Regions from separate parts of the Rhizobium grahamii genome, predicted to be linked through region 1. Evidence: riboswitches for the same ligand, from Rfam matches in the RefSeq annotation. Region 1 holds a riboswitch; each other region holds the start of a gene.

What was found. A riboswitch is a leader RNA that binds a small molecule or an ion and turns the genes downstream of it on or off. The one in region 1 is predicted to bind cobalamin.
Region 2: another riboswitch for cobalamin. It lies ahead of FZ934_RS22645 (ABC transporter substrate-binding protein); the one in region 1 lies ahead of bluB (5,6-dimethylbenzimidazole synthase).
Region 3: another riboswitch for cobalamin. It lies ahead of cobU (bifunctional adenosylcobinamide kinase/adenosylcobinamide-phosphate guanylyltransferase); the one in region 1 lies ahead of bluB (5,6-dimethylbenzimidazole synthase).

What each region holds. Positions count from the first base shown of each region.
Region 1 is NZ_CP043498.1:1,358,091-1,362,559, forward strand. Features, by position in the region: gene FZ934_RS06775 (NADP-dependent malic enzyme) at 1-1,306, shown strand, start outside; gene FZ934_RS06780 (DUF2865 domain-containing protein) at 1,428-2,510, shown strand; gene bluB (5,6-dimethylbenzimidazole synthase) at 2,467-3,210, opposite strand; cobalamin riboswitch at 3,252-3,432, opposite strand; partial or broken gene FZ934_RS06790 (TolB family protein) at 3,458-4,290, opposite strand.
Region 2 is NZ_CP043499.1:810,383-814,851, reverse strand. Features, by position in the region: gene FZ934_RS22650 (FecCD family ABC transporter permease) at 1-875, opposite strand, end outside; gene FZ934_RS22645 (ABC transporter substrate-binding protein) at 872-1,888, opposite strand; cobalamin riboswitch at 2,066-2,291, opposite strand; gene FZ934_RS22640 (LysR substrate-binding domain-containing protein) at 2,361-3,236, opposite strand; gene FZ934_RS22635 (class I SAM-dependent methyltransferase) at 3,403-4,179, shown strand; gene FZ934_RS22630 (pyridoxine/pyridoxamine 5'-phosphate oxidase) at 4,191-4,469, shown strand, end outside.
Region 3 is NZ_CP043498.1:1,638,146-1,642,614, forward strand. Features, by position in the region: partial or broken gene cobN (cobaltochelatase subunit CobN) at 1-82, opposite strand, end outside; gene cobW (cobalamin biosynthesis protein CobW) at 92-1,141, opposite strand; gene cobU (bifunctional adenosylcobinamide kinase/adenosylcobinamide-phosphate guanylyltransferase) at 1,146-1,670, opposite strand; cobalamin riboswitch at 1,801-2,197, opposite strand; gene FZ934_RS08160 (chloride channel protein) at 2,429-4,219, shown strand; gene FZ934_RS08165 (cobyric acid synthase) at 4,216-4,469, opposite strand, start outside.

The sequences.
Region 1 (4,469 bases):
CCCCTTCATCTTCCGTGGCGCGCTCGACTGCGGTGCCGTCACGATCAACGAAGAAATGAAGATGGCGGCGGTTCGCGCCATCGCAGCACTTGCGCGCGAAGAGCCTTCCGATGTCGCCGCCCGCGCCTACTCGGGCGAAACCCCGATCTTCGGGCCGAACTACCTCATTCCGTCGCCGTTCGACCCACGCCTCATCCTGCGTATCGCGCCGGCCGTTGCGAAGGCTGCCGCCGAAAGCGGTGTCGCTCTGCGCCCGATCGCAGATTTCGACGCTTATCTCGACCAGCTGAACCGCTTCGTCTTCCGCTCCGGCTTCGTCATGAAGCCGATTTTTGCCGCTGCGAAGAATGCCGAAAAGAAGCGTGTGATCTTCTCGGAAGGTGAGGACGAGCGCGTACTGCGTGCCGCCCAGGTCTTGCTGGAAGAAGGCATCGCGGAGCCGATCCTCATCGGCCGCCCGCAGGTCATCGAGACGCGCTTGCAGCGCTATGGTCTTCGCATTCGCCCGCTGTCCGATTTCGACGTGATTAACCCCGAAGACGATCCGCGGTTCCGCGAGTATGTCGACCTCTACTTCTCGCTCGTCGGTCGCCGCGGTGTCATTCCTGAAGCGGCTCGCACGATCGTTCGTACGAACACGACCGTTATCGGTGCGCTTGCTCTGAAGCGTGGTGAAGCGGATGCCCTCATCTGCGGTCTCGAAGGACGTTACGAAAAACACCTGCGCGATGTTCGCCAGATCATCGGCAAGCGCGAGAACGTCCGCGACTTCTCCGCACTGAGCCTCCTGATCTCGCAGCGCGGCGCCACGTTCTTCACCGACACCTATGTGACATTCAATCCGACGGCCGAAGAGGTTGCCGAATCGGCGGTTCTCGCCGCCGAAGAGATCAAGCGCTTCGGCATCACGCCACGCGCTGCACTCGTATCGCACTCGAATTTCGGATCGCGTGAATCCGAGAGCGCCACGAAGATGCGCGCGGCACTCAAGCTGGTGCGTGACAGCGCTCCGGAGCTTGAAGTGGACGGCGAAATGCATGGTGAAAGTGCGATCAGCGAGGCTTTGCGCAAGCGCGTCATGCCGGACACGACATTGCACGACGAAGCCAACCTGCTCGTCTTCCCGAACCTCGATGCGGCCAACATCACGCTTGGCGTCGTCAAGTCGATGATCGACGGCCTGCACGTCGGCCCAATCCTTCTCGGAGCGGCCATGCCCGCGCACATTCTGGCGCCGTCGGTTACCTCGCGCGGCGTCGTGAATATGGCGGCGCTCGCGGTCGTCGAGGCTTCCCAGCCGGCGTGAGTTGGCACAAATCGGGAAAATGCGTTAGGGTTCAGGCGGCAGCTTGTTAAGATAAACAGGCTAGGAAGGAGAGGCGGTGATGCCGCCTCTCACGTTTGTCGTTTATCCGCGGGACGATGCCTTGAAACGCCGGAACCTGTCTTTTGCGCTTCTGATTGCTCTTTCCACCCCCGCCTATGCGCAAGTCGCACCAATCTGCGGTGACTTGCGGGCGCGTCTTGCCGATTTGCCCGAGGTGATCGGCAACACGCCCGAAGTTCGCAAATACGCCAGCGCGCTCGCCGAACAGAATCTGGAACTTCGCAAGCTGCGCACGGACCTGCGCCGAAATGGCTGCAGCGCCGGCAGCATGGTTGTGGTCGGTGGGGAGAACGCCGACTATTGCGGCGAACTCGAGCAGGCCGAGGCGCGGATGGTGGACAATATCCGCTATCTGCAGGACCAGCGAGACGGTGCGCGCGCACGAAGCGACGATACGCGCACCCGCAACGAATTGCTATCCGCGCTGGAGGAGAATGGCTGCAACAACGCCGATTTTTCCGATTGGGGCCGCAACGACGATCAGCCGCCTGGGGTCGAGGACCAGGCTGGCCGAAACGACACCTTCATTCCACCCAGTTTCAACCAGATGCAGCGCCCCTACCCATCAGGCACGCAGGGCCAGTCCCACGTGAACACCGTCTGCGTCCGTACCTGTGACGGCGGTTTCTTCCCGATCACTCCAAACGCCACCTCATTCGATTTCGCGCGCGATGCCGAGACATGTTCGAAAATGTGCCCGGGGATCGAAACCGAACTCTTCTATCACGACGTCTCGAACACCGAGACGTCGAACATGATATCCGCGCGAACCGGCGCCTCCTATAGTGCCATGCCGAACGCCTTTGCCTACAAGAACCGCAAGCCCGGCGAGAAGACGTCGTGCACATGTGATCTCAACGGCTATTACGAGCGCATGCGCAAGAGCCAGTCGGCGACCGCAGAGCCTCCGCAGAAAGGATCGATCACGACGATCGAGACCAAGCCGGCTACCAGCACGCCCGCTTCCCCGGCAGCAGCACCACAGCCGCAGGTGCCGGACCGGCCCTACGATCCGCAGAGCAACAAGGTCCGGCAGGTCGGCCCGAAATTCCTGGCGGGCGATCAGGGAACCATCGACCTCAAGAACCCGGCCGTGGAGGGACCTCAGCCGCAGCAGCAATAGACGACGCGAATTCCGGATCCCTCTCGCCCCAGTGATCGGAGAACACCAGCTCCTCCAGCGGCAATCGCTGGCGCCATCCCTTTACGGCAAGTTCGGGCTCGCTATAAAACCGGTCGACGTAACCGATACACAGCCAGGCGACGATCTCGATCCGCTCCGGCACGCCCAGAATATGCTTCAGTTCGTCTTCCCGAAAAATGCTTACCCAGCCGACGCCGATCCCTTCAGCGCGAGCGGCAAGCCAGAGGTTCTGGATCGCGCAGACGGTCGAATAGGAGTCCATGCGGGCGTTATGAGTGCGCCCGAGCACGACGTCGCCGCAGCGGTCCGGGTTGCAGGTAACGCAGAGCCCAAGGGGCGCGGTTCTGATACCCTCCAGCTTGAGCGAACGATAAGTCGCCTGCTGCTCGCCGCTGAACATTTCCGCAGCTTCAAGATTTGCCCGATTGAAGGCTTCCCAGACTGCGGTTTTCACGGCGTCGTCCTTGACGACAACGAAGTTCCACGGTTGCATGAAGCCGACAGACGGCGCGTGATGGGCGGCGTCCAACAGACGGCGTATAACCTCGTCCGGCACGGCATCGGGCAGAAATTCCGACCGGACATCCCGCCTGGTCTTGATCGCCTTGTAGACGCTTTCTTGTTCATCCGGCGCAAAAGCGCCTGCTCTTGCGAGCGGCTCCAACGTGTTTGGTCGCATCGTTAATCCCCAACAATACCACCGCCCGCCGTCCACGCGGGGCAGTCAATGATTGTCGGGCCGGTCTTCTGACTTGGCGTCGTCCGTCTGCCGCGCCTTCCCGGTTGGACCAGTGGTATCATGCGGCAAACGTCAGCCTTACAGCGTTGGGCACGTTCCGGTTTTTCACCGGATTCCCGATTCTCCCGCCTTGTCGCGGGCACCTGACACCGCCTCTATGCCGGGAACGGCCGGTTGGCGCAAGCGGTCAGTCCGGTACCGGGAAGTAACGCACAAAGGCAAACTCGTCACCATCAGGTGACCAGTTCGGAACATTGATGGTGCCCTGCCCTCCAAAAAGCTCGAACAGGGTGGTGAGGTTGCCGCCGTCCATGTCCATCATCCGCAAGCGAACGTTTAGATCGCGGGATGATCGAAGACATCGGGGTCGTAGGAAAGGATCAGCACCTTGTCGTTCGTAGGCGCCGGATGCGCAAACCAGTTGCCGTAATTGTCGTGCGTGACCTGCTCTAGGCCGCTGCCGTTAGGATGAATACGCCAGATCTGCATCAGCCCGGTGCGGCTTGAATTGAAGTAGATCCATCGACCGTCGTGAGAATAGTCCGGCCCGTCGTTGCGGCCTTCGCCGTGCGTCAACCGTCGCTCCTCACCGCCGTTGACCGGAATCGTATAGATATCGAAAAGGTCGTCGCGGATGCCGCAGTAGGCAAGCTCTTTCCCGTCGGGCGACCACCCGTGCCAATAGGAAGGTTGCTTCGGTGTCACCAATTGCGGTGTCCCACCCTCGATAGGCAGGACATAGATCGTCGACTTGCCGAACTGGGTCTTGTCGGAGATGACGATCTGCGATCCGTCGGGAGAAATACCATGGTCGTTGTTGCACGTGACGGCAAAGCCTGTATCGACCTCCTCAACACGGCCGGATCCGTCGAGCAACAGCTGGTAGAGGCGCCCGTTGCCGTTCAGCAGGAGATAGCGTCCGTCGGGCGCGAAATTCGGCGCCTCGACAAGTTCTTCCGTCTGCCAAACGATCCGTGTTTCGCCCGTTCGTACATTGTAAATCTCAACCGAACTCCGCACTTCGTCCTCCTCGCTGCCGGGTGGTGATCATCAACTACGATAGGCGGCAGCCCTGCGCAAGGACGGCAATGCGACGCCCTCCCCCTACGCCATTGGCCTACAACGATAAAAAGCTGCGCAATCTCGGGAAACTTAATCGGTTCATCTAGCGTTCATGACGCGGATGTGACAGTTCCATG
Region 2 (4,469 bases), on a different replicon from region 1:
CGCCTATGCGAGGGGCCGACGAGGAAGCGGGCGGCGTGCGGAATGACGAGGCCGACGAAACCGATCGAGCCGACCATGCTGACGACGCCGGCGGTCATCGCTGCCGTGACGCCAAGGAGGGTGAACTGCACCCTGCGCACGGCAATCCCGAGGGCCGCCGCCGCGTCGCTGCCGAAAGCGAAGGCGTCGAGTGCGCGAACGTGAGCGAGGCAGAGGACGAAGCCGATGACGGTGATTGGCACCGAGAGATAGACATCTGGCCAGCGTACACCGCTCAGCGACCCAAGCAGCCAGAACAGTACGCCGCGGGCTTGTTCGGCATTGGCCGAGGTAGTTACTATGTAGGACGTCAGCGCGTTGAAGAGTTGCGAGCCCGCCACGCCGCAAAGGATAATCCGCTCGCTGGTGCCTCCCGCTCCGGTCGCCAGCACACCCACCAGCAGGAAGGCAATGACGGCGCCGACGAAGGCTCCGCCTGATAGCCCCAGCACGCCATAGCCCAGGCCAAGGATCATGACCGAAACCGCGCCGGTGGACGCCCCTGCAGAGATGCCGAGGACGTAGGGTTCGGCAAGCGGATTGCGCAAGAGCGCCTGCAGGATCACGCCGCTGAGCGCCAGCGAGGCGCCGGTGCTTGCCGCCACCAACGCGCGGCTGAGCCTGTAATCCCAGACGATGCCCTGATGGATGCGGCTCAGCTCGAAGGCGGTTCCAAAGAGCCGGTTCGACACGACCTTTGCCGTCGTATCGACTGGTATCGCGATCTCACCGATGGACGCGGCAAGGCTGACCACGAAGCCGAGCGCCAGGATGGCTGCGACGGTGAGCGCGCCATACGCCCACCATCTGCTATGCGTTGAACCGATATCGCTCACTGCGACAGGCCGAAAGACTTGATGCCGTTCGCCAGGATCTCGATGCCGTCGATGGTCCGGATCGTCGGGTTCATCGACTGCGCGTCCATCATCACGAAGCGCTTGTTCTTGACCGCGTCGAGTTCCCTGGTCACCGCATCGCTTTCAAGGAAGTCGATCTTCACCGCAGGGTCATCCGCAGCATAGCGCCGGCGGTCCATCGTGGCGATGACGATGACTGCGGGGTTGGCCTCGGAGATCGTCTCCCACCCCACTAGCGGCCATTCCTCCTCGGTCGCAACGACGTTGCGGGCGCCAAGCGTCTTCAGGATGTAGGCCGGAGCGCTGTTCTTGCCGGCGATGAAGGCATCGCCCTTGACCTCCTTGCTGGAGAACCAGAAGAGGACAGGGAGGTTCTTGCCTGGCACGAGCCCCAGAGAAGCGACCGCATCGGCCTCCCGCTTCTTCAGATCGGCAATCAGGGCATCGCCACGATCCTTGATGTCAAAAATCTCGGAAAGTTCTGATATCTCCTGATAGATCAGGTCCATCGTGAACAATTCCTTGCGCACGCCATCGCCGCCGTCCGCGTTAATCTTCGCCACGCAATCGGCCGGCGCGATGTAGGTGTTGATGCCGAGGTCGGTGAACTGTTCGCGTTTACCGACTGAACCCTGGGGCCCGACGTGCCACTCGAATTCGGCAGCGACCAAATCCGGTTCAGCGGCAACCACGGATTCGAAGCTCGGATCGTTTTCGGCCAAGCGTCTGATCTTGCTGTTGGCATCGGCATATTGCGGTAGAACCGGGCCGACCCATACGGCCGTTCCTGAAATCTTGTCGGCGAGCCCTAGCGAGAAAAGGACCTCGGTCATGCCCTGGCCGATTGATACGATCTTTGTCGGCGGCTTGGCGAAGGTCAGCGTCTGGCCGCAATTGTTGACGGTGAGGGGGTATTGGGTGGCGGCAAACACCGGCGCGGAAGTACCGACGAGCGCGAGCGCAAGGGAAAGAGTCTGCAAAAGATATCGCATAGGAAATTCTCTGATTGGAAAGAAGGAGCTAGCGGTGTCGACGCGCAAGACATTGCGGCGGCGACGAAAGAAAAAGTGCTAGCGGCGGATCGTCCAATCGAGACGGATGGCGTGTCGCAGGTGGTCGGAAAATTGGTCAATCATGTCTGCTCCTTGTCGGGCATCCCCGCCCGGCTGATTGGATCGTGATTGACGGCAGGTCTCCTGGCTCACGGATATGTGTCGGTCATCTGCCTTCCCGCGATAGTCGCAGTGGCATGGCCCTCCGGCCCGAGGATGATCGGCAAGCCGCTTACAGTTGCGGGGGCAGCCACGGTCTTGGTCCCTTTGGGGTCTTCCGCACCGTGTTCCCTATTATTCCCGTTGAAGTCATTCTCGGGGAACCGTCGTGGCCACTTATGACGCAGCGACCGCGACCGTCAAGCCTTGCTACCGCGATTTCCGGTGAGGTCGGGTGGTTGTCGTGATTGTGTCACGCTGAGGGAGCCGGTTCTGAACTGGAAAACTGTGACGCTTCGTTTGCCAGCCAATCACAAAACAGACTGGCCTTTCGGTTGCGCCGAGCACGCCTCAGGGCCACGTACTGATGGCCGCTGTCGATGAAGCCCTGTGGTGCTTTCAGCCGCCCGGCCTTGATGTCATCGACGACGTAGGGCCATGGCGCCACGCAGACACCCAATCCCGCCCTTGCAGCTTCGAGCATGAAGTAGAAGTGCTCATAGTCGACTTTGGGCCCGATCCACGGTGCCGCTCGCGACCGCGCGAGCCAATTTTCCCATGCACGGGGCCGTGTTCGCGTATGAAGGAGTGCGGCTCCCTCGAACGTTGCAACGGTCGGCGCCATGACTGGGCCCGTCTGCTCGGGAAATAACGGGATGACCTCCGCGCCTGTCGGCCATGGCGGATCGCCAACCCGGATTGCGACATCGAAACCATCCCGGCCGAAATCCACGGGACGCGATGATGCCGTCAGACGCACGTCTATCTGAGGGTACTCGGCCTGAAAGCGATATAGCCGGGGGATCAGCCAGCGCATCGTGAAGGTTCCCGGACACGACACGTCGATCGACCCAGCCTCGGTATCGGCGACTGCACGAACCGACGCGTCGATCTGGTCGAACGCGCCACTAAGGCCTGCGAGAAGCACTGCTCCGGCCTCGGTCAACCGGAGCCTGTTCTTTGGTCCCTCAAAGAGAGGAACGCCCAGCACCTCCTCGAGATGCTGAACCTGCCGGCTCACCGCGCTATGGGTGACGTTCAACTCGTCCGCGGCGAGGGTCATTCGACCGTGACGGCCTGCAGCTTCGAAGGCGCGGAGCGCGTTGAGAGAAGGTATATTTCTCGCCATGTGACTTTTAGGAACATTGGTTGTTCGATCATATCGGTTTCCGCCATTGCAATTCCAGTGTTTTTTATCCGCATCGAGAACAGTAGTTTCGGTTTTGGAACATTTTGGCCGGGGAGAACACATTTCCCACGGCAGCATAAACGCGTCTTAAAGCGAGGAAAAAGCGATGAGCAACAGACATAATGACGGCAGCGCGGGTGATGCCAACTACGGCGTGATCGGGAAAGGTTACATCTCCTACCGCCAACCCGACCCGCACATTGCGAGCTTCATCTTGAGCGCACTCGGCGATGCCAGAACAGTCCTAAACGTCGGGGCAGGGGCCGGTTCCTACGAGCCTGTTGACCGCGAGGTCACGCCCGTTGAACCTTCGGCCTCGATGCGCGCGCAGAGGCCGGCGCACCTGCCCTCGGCGACCGATGCCGTCGCCGAACGTCTTCCTTTCGCCGACCAGAGTTTCGACGCCAGCATGGCGACTTTTACGATCCATCAGTGGTCCGACTTGAGGGCCGGTCTCCGGGAGATGCGGCGCGTCACGCGTGGCCCGGTCGTTGTTCTTTCCTGTGATCCGAAGGAACTGCATCGCTGCTGGCTGAACGACTATGCACCTGAGATGATTGCCGTGGAGGCCCGGCGCTATCCGGAACCCGATGCCATCGCCGAGGCCTTAGGCGGACCGGTGGAGATTCTCCCGGTGCCGATCCCTCTCAATTGCGTCGATGGGTTTGGCGAGGCCTATTACGGCCGGCCAGAACGTCTGCTTGAGCCGGGTGCGCGACTTGCCAATTCCGCCTGGAGCTTCGTGGATGCAAGTGTCGGCGATCGCTTCGTGGCTGAGCTTGGCCGCGATCTCGCGAACGGAACATGGGATGCGCGATACGGCGCACTACGCACGCAGCCCTTTTTCGAGGGATCGCTGAGACTTTTCGTGGCAAGGCCATGAGAGACATGTGCATGAAGGATCAACTTCAATCACTCACCTCACTTTCGGGCCCGTTCCCGCCGTTCGATCTTGATGCTACGTGCGACGACCCATGCGATCTCTTCTCGATCTGGCTTCGGGAGGCGATCGAGTCCGGGGTCAGGGAGCCGCGTTCGATGATCTTGTCCACGGTCGATGAAAGCGGGGCGCCGGACGCGCGCGTTCTTATACTGAAAAATCTCGACCATCGCGGCTGGCACTTCGCGACGACGGACGCCGGGCCAAAGGGCCGACAGATCGCCGCAAATCCC
Region 3 (4,469 bases), 280 kb from region 1:
GGACGTCGCCGGGAGACTGACCGAGATCGATCGCCTCCTCGCCGTCGCTGATCGTTCCCTGCTGTGCCAGAAGCAGATGCATCGGACTGCCTTATGCCAGCGCTTCGATCGCCTTGCGCACCGCTGCCTCGTCCATCTCGTGCAGGCCGATGACGACAAGACGGGTACCGCGCGCTTCGCCGGGCGCCCAGGCGCGATCGAAATAGTGGTCGATACGGCTGCCGACTGCCTGCAACTGCAGACGCATCGGCTTGCCGGGGACATCGACGAAGCCCTTCAGCCGCAACACGTCATGTTCGCCTATGATGCCCTTCAGGGCATCCACGAAGGCTGCCGGATCGACAATAGCGCCGAGTTCCACCACGAAGCTGTCGAACTCGTCGTGATCGTGGGGAACACCATCCTCATGCTCGAGTTCATGATGAGACTTGCGGTTGATCACATCGTCTTCGGTTCCGACGCCGAGCCCGAGCAGCACGCTTGCCGGAACCTCGCCATTACGCGCCTCGATCATCACGGGCTTACGCGCGATACGCGATGCAACCTCATCGCGCACGCGGCCAAGGCCGGCGGTATCGAGAAGATCGGTCTTGTTGAGCACGATCAGATCGGCGCAGGTCAGCTGATCCTCGAAAAGCTCCTCGATCGGGCTCTCGTGGTCGAGCGACTCGTCTTCCACGCGGCGAGCCTCGACGGCATCGTGATCGTCAGCAAAGCGCCCGGCGGCGACAGCCGCGCTATCGACAACGGTGATGACGCCATCGACGGTGACCTGCGTACGGATATCAGGCCAGTTGAAGGCGGCAACGAGCGGCTGCGGCAGCGCGAGGCCTGAGGTTTCGATGACGATATGATCGGGGCGCTGCTCGCGCTCCAGGAGCTTGGTCATCGTCGGAATGAAATCGTCGGCAACCGTGCAGCAGATGCAGCCGTTGGTCAGCTCGATGATATCATCCTCGGTGCAATTCTCCGCGCCGCAGCCCTTCAGCACGTCGCCATCGACGCCGAGATCGCCGAACTCGTTGATAATAAGCGCGATCTTCTTGCCGTTGGTGTTGGAAAGCAGATTGCGGATCATCGTCGTCTTGCCGGCGCCGAGGAAGCCGGTGATCACGGTCGCCGGGATTTTCTGCTGGTTCATGAATTCAACCCTTCATCTTCAGCGGCAGACCTGCCGCGATAAAATACACGTCCGCGGCCTCTGCCGCGATCATTTGATGCAAGCGACCGGCGTGATCCCGGAAATCCCGCGCCATGCGGTTCTCAGGAACGATACCGAGACCGACCTCGTTGGAAACGATGACGAGACGCGCACGCGCCGTCGGCAGATACGCGGCAAGCGAAGCAAACTCGGCCTCCATGTCACGCTCCTCCATCATCAGATTGGTGACCCAAAGCGTCAGGCAATCGACAAGGATCGCCCGCCCCTCGCCATCGATCGCCCGCAGGCAGCCGACCAGATCGAGTGGTTCCTCGTGGGTATGCCAGAGATCGCCACGATCGGCCTTGTGCTTGTCGATCCGCGCGCGCATCTCCTCGTCCCAGGCGCGACCAGTCGCCACATAGTGGCGCTCAAGCTCGCTCGAAACGACGAGCTGCTCCGCAAAACGCGATTTTCCTGACCGCGCGCCACCCAAAACGAGGGTCGCGCCGGATAATATCTGGCTCATGACAGGTGATATCCGATCTGCGGAACGCTGCCGCAAGGAACCGGAATGGCTGCAGGACGCAGCCGAAAACTCTTCTGTTCAGCCATGACAACCTCCGTGCTGGCAGCGGGCACAAGCCCAGGAATGGGCTTCTCGCCCGGCACGATTGGCAGGTCTCCTGGCTCGCGGGTCTTGGCCGCGATCGGGGCGGACCGGAAACCGGTCGCCCCAGATCGTGCCAGCGGATTTTCCTCGCCTTCCCGGCTGCATTTCATGAAAAGGCGGACGATTCGTAGACGTCAGAGGCGTCCTGCCCTGGTTGATCATGATGCACTGCCAGTGACTTTTCCGTCGCCACTTCCGCGCCGCCCGCCTGCACCATTGCAGTCTGTCAGCCACCCGAAAACAACGCCGGACGGAAAACCCTGACCGCTCTACAGTCGCGGGGTCGGCTATGATGACGGTGCCCGGATTGGGTCCACCGCTTCACATTCCCTTTTCATCCGCACCGATTCAACCGGTCCGGAACCATCCGTTATGAATTCATCGTTAGGCAAGGGTCTTGGTGAAGTCAATTGCAAGCAGGCGCACACGCTGCCGCATCCGCCCTCAACACGACCATCTCTACCAAATTTATCGTCTTTTATCAGCCACTTACGTCATAAATTATTGTTGCAAATGCCGGTCTTTTGCCGCAATTGCGTTGCAAGCGGATCGCGCCGTTGACTTCCCCCTCCCATCGCTCTTGATCGGCCCCACGTCCGCCTAGTTCTCCTGATATGCTTCTGAAAATCGATTTCCGCCGTTTTGGCCTGCTCCACACCCTTTTCGACATCGGGCGCATGCGCGCTCTTTTGCGCCGCAGCGAGATGGGAATGGTCATTGCCGGCGCGATCGTCGGCGTCATTTCCGGCCTGGCGGTAACAGCCATGAGCCTCATCTCGCGCGAGATGCACAGCCTGATTTTCGGCATCAGCGACGTGGAAAGACTGAGTTCGTCGCAGATCGACAACAAGCTTTTGCTGCTGACAGCGCCGGTCTGCGGCGGTGCGCTTCTGGGCCTGCTGCTCTTCATCCTCGCGAAGACGCGCAAGAAGCCGATGGTCGACCCGATCGAAGCAAACGCACTGCATGGCGGGCGGCTATCGCTGACCGATAGCATCCTCGTCGCCGTCCAGAACCTGATCTCCAACGGCTTTGGCGCATCGGTGGGACTGGAGGCCGGCTACACCCAGCTTGCGGCCGGCCTGGCGTCGAAGCTCGGGTTCAAGCTGCAACTGCGCCGCTCGGACCTTCGCGTGCTGGTCGGATGTGGCGCGGCCGGCGCGATCGCCGCCGCATTCAACGCCCCGCTGACGGGCGCCTTCTATGCGTTCGAGCTCATCATCGGCTCCTACACGATCGTCTCCCTGACGCCGGTGGTCGTCTCCGCGCTTGTCTCGACCGTTGTGGCAAGGCTGCTCGCCGACGGTGACTTCCTGATCGACGTCGGCGACTTCGGAACCGTCATGCCCGCCGACTACGTCCCGGCCATTCTCCTCGGCGCCTTCTGCGCCGGTATCGGTATTCTGATCATGCAGGGCGTCGCCTTCGTCGAGGAACTGGCGCGCAAGAGCTCGATCGCGCCGCCGCTCCGGCCGGCACTGGGCGGCATCGTCGTCGGCATTTTCGCGCTGATTACACCGCAGGTCCTGTCGGCTGGCCATGGCGCACTGCATCTCAATCTTGGCCGCGACGTCGCCATACCCGTACTGGTGGGCCTGTTCGTTCTGAAGGCCTTTGCTTCGGCGATCTCCATCGGTTCCGGCTTCAGAGGCGGGCTGTTCTTCGCGTCGCTATTCATGGGCGCGCTTCTCGGCAAACTCTTTGCCTATTCCGCACCATACTTCGCCCATGCCACGCTGACACCCATCATCTACGCGGTTGTCGGCATGAGTTCGCTTGCCGTCGCCGTCATCGGCGGTCCGCTGACCATGACGTTTCTTGCGCTTGAAATCACCGGCGACTTTCCGATCACCGCTCTTGTTCTGGCAGCCGTTATCACTTCGTCGCTGGTCGTGCGCAGCACCTTTGGCTACTCCTTCGCCACATGGCGCTTCCATCTCAGGGGTGAGAGCATTCGCAGCGCCCATGATGTCGGCTGGATCCGCAATCTGACGGTCGACAAGCTCATGCGTGCCGATGTCAAGACCGCGAAATCAGGGACCACCCTGGAGGCGTTCAAGGACAAGTTCCCGATCGGCTCCGCCCAGCGCGTCATTCTCGTCGACGACAACGGCAAGTATGTCGGCCTCGTTCTCGTTCCCGATATTTACGCCAGCCTTACCGATACGGACGATGCCAGCAAGTCGCTGGACGATTTCCTGCGCTACCGGAACGACTTCCTGCAGCCACAGATGAACGCGAAGCAGGCAGCCGCGATTTTCGACAAGACGGAAAGCGAAGCGCTCGCCGTCGTCAACAATCTCGTGGAGCGCAAGGTCGTCGGGCAGTTGAGTGAAGCCCATACGTTGCGCCGCTACAGCGAAGAACTGGACCGCCGGCGCCGCGAGATATCGGGCGAAATCTAGCCAAGCAGCCTCGAAAGCCACTCCTTGTCGAGGCGGGATTCAAGCTCGGCGGCCACATCGTCGAGTGCCTGTTCGACACCCGCCCGATAGTTACGCCGCTCCCCTGACAGGCCGAAGCTCGCAAGCAGGCGCGCTCTGAACGCGTCGCTGCCAAACGCGCCGTGCAGATAAGTGCCAGTCACCCGGCCATCGGTCGAGGTCGCGCCATCCGGGCTGCCATCCACGATGGCAAAGGGCCGGCTGCAATCCC